DNA from 2 places in the Streptomyces yunnanensis genome. Region 1 is predicted to be linked to the other one. Evidence: riboswitches for the same ligand, from Rfam matches in the RefSeq annotation. Region 1 holds a riboswitch; the other holds the start of a gene.

Region 1 (2,383 bases):
CCCTGGGGGCGGGTCCACGGGCCCGCCCGGTGGGTCAGACCCTAACGGGCCAGGGCCCCTCCGGTGGACCGGGCCCCGCCGTGATCTACCGGACGGGCCCCGAGGGCCGCTCCCCGAAGCCGGTGGCGTCCGCGGCGGGCGCGCCACCGGGGCGGGCGCGGACGGCCCCGGCGCGGGCGGTGAACGTGACGCGCTCCAGGAACCCGGCGGCGGACCGGTCCAGCAGCACCGCGGAGCGGAAGCCCGCGGGCAGCCGGGCCTCCTCGGCGCGGGCGACCAGCCGGCGCACCGCCCGGCGGTGTCGGGCGAAGGCGTACCGCGACACCCCGCGGCCGCGCGCCCGTTGGCCGCCCAGCGCCGTCCCGGGCGGCACGTCGAGCAGCACCAGGTGCAGGCCCCGGCCGTCGCGCCGGGCCGTCCGGGCGAGCCAACGGCGCACCCACGCCAGCGTCCCGCAGTCGTGCACCACCACGCTGCCGCCGGAGCGCAGCGCCCGGCGCAGGGCGCGATAGTGCGCGGCCCGGACCAGCGGGCGGTAGAGCGCGTACGGCAGGTGCCGCAGCCGGCCCCGCTCCCAACGCTCCCGGCTGTCCTGGGAGTCGATGCGGTACACCGGGTCGCCGCGGCCGTCGAGCGTCGGCAGCACCCGCTGCATCAGGGTGCTCTTGCCGCTGCCGGGCAGGCCGGAGACCACGATCAGGTCGCCGGGCGCGAAGTGGAGCGCGGTGCGGGGGGCGCGGGCGCCGTCGCGGAGGTCGGTGATCCGGACCCGGTCGGGGCGGGCGGTGGGGCGCGGCCGGCGCGCCGCCCGGGGCCCGGCCGGCGCGGGCGCGGGCCCGGGTGCCGTCCCCGTCGTCGTCGCGTACGCCGCTTCGCTGTGCACCGTGATCGCCCTCCCCGTCGGCTCAGGCCGGGTTCGGGACCCGACCTGCCCGCAGAGTGTCAAGAAAAGGTAATGAGCAGCAAGGCGATGGCGCCCGGCGCCACCGGATCCGGCGGTCCGGTGGCGGGTCCCGGAACCGGGCCGCGGTGCGGGTGAGCGGGGACGGGATGCCGACCGGGGCTCCTGTATCCGGCGATCCCGTGTAATGATGTGGCCGCCACGGGCACACCGGAAGGTCACTCGTGCAACAGCCAGCCCAACTCCATACCGGCCGCTTGAATCCGCGCGGGAGAGTCCCCGGCCGCCACGGCGGGGCGCCGAAGGAGCAAGTCCTCCCTTGAATCTCTCAGGCCCCTATACCGCGCGGGCGAGGCAGATCTGAAAAGCGAGCCACTGCCTGGCTGAAGGGGCGGCTCCACCCAAGGTGCAAACCGGGCCCGTTCGCGGGCTCCCGGTGAACCTCTCAGGTTCCGATGACAGATGGGGAGACCGTCATGTCACCCATGCCTGGGAGCCCGGAACGATGACTGAAGCCCCCCGCCGTACCGCGCTGGATGCCACGCACCGCGCGCTCGGCGCGACCATGACCGACTTCGCCGGCTGGGACATGCCGCTGCGCTACAGCAGCGAACGCGAGGAGCATGTCGCGGTCCGCACCCGTGCCGGCCTGTTCGACCTCTCCCACATGGGCGAGATCACCGTCACCGGTCCGCAGGCCGGCGCGCTGCTGGACCACGCGCTGGTCGGCAACATCGGCGCCCTGAAGGTCGGGCGGGCCCGCTACACGATGATCTGCGCCACCGACGGCGGCATCCTCGACGACCTGATCGTCTACCGCCTCGACGAGCGGGAGTTCATGGTCGTCGCCAACGCCTCCAACGCCCAGGTGGTGCTGGACGCGCTGGCCGCGCGGCAGGCGGGCTTCGACGCCGCGGTCCGCGACGACCGGGACGCCTACGCGCTGATCGCGGTGCAGGGCCCGGAGTCCCCCGGCATCCTCAAGAAGCTCACCGACGCCGACCTGGACGGGCTGAAGTACTACGCCGGCCTGCCCGGCACGGTCGCCGGCGTGCAGGCGCTGATCGCCCGGACCGGGTACACCGGCGAGGACGGCTTCGAGCTGTTCGTCCGGCCGGCCGACGCGGTCGCGGTGTGGGAGGCGCTGACCGAGGCGGGCCGGGACGTCGGACTGGTCCCGTGCGGACTGTCCTGCCGCGACACCCTGCGCCTGGAGGCGGGGATGCCGCTGTACGGGCACGAGCTGACGACCGCGCTCACCCCCTTCGACGCGGGCCTGGGCCGGGTCGTGAAGTTCGAGAAGGAGGGCGACTTCGTCGGGCGCGCGGCGCTCGAAGGGGCCGCGGAGCGCGCCGAGCAGAACCCGCCGCGCAAGCTGGTGGGCCTGGTCGCCGAGGGGCGCCGGGTGCCGCGCGCCGGCTACCCGGTCGTCGACGCCGACGGCACGGTGATCGGCGAGGTCACGTCGGGGGCGCCCTCCCC
Region 2 (2,383 bases), 4.7 Mb from region 1:
CGAGCGGGACGCGAAGTCGGTCTCGGTGGAGGACACCTTCGAGGTCGATCTGACCGACCGGACGCGGGTGCGGAACGAGGTGCTGCGGCTGGCCGACCGGTGCGTGGGGCGGCTGCGGGCGGCCGGGCGGTCCGGGCGCACGGTGGTGATCAAGGTGCGGAACTACGACTTCTCGACGCTGACCCGGTCCGAGACGCTGCGCGGGCCCACCGACGACCCGACCGTCGTCCGGGAGGCCGCGGTGCGGCTGCTGGAGACGGTGGACACCACGGGCGGGGTGCGGCTGCTGGGCGTGGGGGTGACCGGGCTGGCCGACTTCACACAGGAGGACCTCTTCGCCCAGCTGGCCACGGAGCGGGAGGCCGAGGAGCAGGCGGCGCGTGGGGCGGCGGAGCCGGCGGAGGAGGCGGCGGGCGAGCCGGAGGCCGGCGTGGAGCTGCCGCGGCGCTGGTATCCGGGGCTGGACGTGGTCCACGAGGAGTTCGGTGCCGGGTGGGTGCAGGGCAGTGGCCTGGGGAGGGTGACCGTACGGTTCGAGACGCCATGGTCCGCACCGGGGCGGGTGCGGACCTTCACCGTCGACGATCCGGCGCTGCGGCCGGGCGAGCCCCTGCCGCTGCTGGGCAGGCCGGATCAGTCGTCCGCGCCGGCGATCCGTCCGAAGTCGGTGTCGCCGGCGGGCGAGGCGGAGTCGGAGGCCGGTGAGGAGATATCCAGGCGGTAGTGGTGGTAGAGCTGGAGCTCCTGCTCGGGGGAGAGGTGCCGGCCGACGCCGAAGTCCGGAGCGTCCTTGATCAGCTTCCGGTCGTAGGGGATGTGCAGGCTGTCGCCGACCATCTTGCTCGGTTCCAAGGGGACGAACGCATCCCGACTGAACAGACCGGTGCGCACGGCCGCCCACTCCGGTTCGCCCGTCGCGTCGTCGAGGTACACCTCGTCGACGGTCCCTATTTTCGCGCCGTTCCGGTCGAACGCTTTGCGGCCGATGAGGCTCCGGGGATCGATATCGGTTTGCACGGTCCCTCCACTTGGTCGCAACTGCCTTGTGACAACTACGAAACGGCACATTTCATGCCCCGGCCACTCGAAGGATCGTTTCAGCGGTGCGCTGGTAGGCTGGCGATTGGCCGTCGACCCCATGCGGGAGAGTCCTTTGTCGTTCGCGACCAGGGCGCCGAAGGAGCAAATCCTCCCCGGAATCTCTCAGGCACACGTACCGCATGGACGAGGTCACTCTGGAAAGCAGGGCGGGCCACGGACAGGCACCATGCCGGAACCCCTCCTCACCGACGGTGAAAGCCGGACCGCAGCCCGCGGACCGGTGAAGCTCTCAGGTTGAGATGACAGAGGGGGAGGCCGTCCGGGCACCAGCGCCGTGGTGCCCCTCGTAGGTCGTACTGACCAGGAGGCCCCCGCAGATGAACACCCACCGCATCTCCCTGACCGAGCTGGAGCGGGGCATCCCGTTCGAGCACCGGCACGTCGGCCCCGACCACGAGGCGCAGGCGAAGATGCTCGCGCAGGTCGGCTTCGGATCGCTGGACGAGCTCACGGCCACCGCCGTGCCCGACGTGATCAAGAGCACCGAGGCGCTCGGTCTGCCGGAGGGCCGCACCGAGGCCGAGGTCCTGGCCGAGCTGCGCGCGCTCGCCGACCGCAACCAGGTGCTGTCGCCCATGATCGGGCTCGGCTACTACGGCACCTTCACCCCGCCGGTGATCCTGCGCAACGTCATGGAGAACCCCTCCTGGTACACGGCCTACACGCCCTACCAGCCGGAGATCTCGCAGGGTCGCCTGGAGGCCCTGCTGAACTTCCAGACCGTCGTCGCCGACCTGACCGGACTGCCCACCTCCGGTGCGTCGCTGCTGGACGAGGGCACCGCCGCCGCCGAGGCGATGGCGCTCTCCCGCCGGGTCGGCAAGGTCAAGCAGGGCGTCTTCCTGGTCGACGCCGACTGTCTGCCGCAGACCGTCGCCGTGATCCGGACCCGCGCCGAACCGACCGGTGTGGAGGTCGTGGTCGCCGACCTGTCCGACGGCATCCCCGAGGAGATCGCCGAGCGCGGCGTCTTCGGCGTGCTGCTCCAGTACCCGGGCGCGTCCGGAGCGGTGCGCGACCCGCGCGCGGTGATCGAGCGGGCACACGAGCTGGGCGCGATCGTCACCGTCGCCGCCGACCTGCTCGCGCTGACGCTGCTCACCTCGCCCGGTGAGCTCGGCGCGGACATCGCGGTCGGCACCAGCCAGCGCTTCGGCGTCCCGATGGGCTTCGGCGGCCCGCACGCCGGCTACATGGCCGTCCGCGAGCAGTACGCCCGCAGCCTGCCCGGCCGTCTGGTGGGCGTCTCCGTCGACGCCGACGGCAACAAGGCATACCGCCT

The links. A riboswitch is a leader RNA that binds a small molecule or an ion and turns the genes downstream of it on or off. The one in region 1 is predicted to bind glycine.
Region 2: linked by a shared signal. The riboswitch ahead of gcvP (aminomethyl-transferring glycine dehydrogenase) and the one ahead of gcvT (glycine cleavage system aminomethyltransferase GcvT) in region 1 are both predicted to bind glycine.

Annotation. Positions count from the first base shown of each region.
Region 1 is NZ_CP095749.1:3,275,794-3,278,176, forward strand. It holds gene MOV08_RS14135 (AAA family ATPase) at 86-883, opposite strand; glycine riboswitch at 1,160-1,255, shown strand; glycine riboswitch at 1,256-1,373, shown strand; gene gcvT (glycine cleavage system aminomethyltransferase GcvT) at 1,407-2,383, shown strand, end outside.
Region 2 is NZ_CP095749.1:7,948,736-7,951,118, forward strand. It holds gene MOV08_RS34635 (DNA polymerase IV) at 1-724, shown strand, start outside; gene MOV08_RS34640 (PRC-barrel domain-containing protein) at 634-1,068, opposite strand; glycine riboswitch at 1,132-1,229, shown strand; gene gcvP (aminomethyl-transferring glycine dehydrogenase) at 1,419-2,383, shown strand, end outside.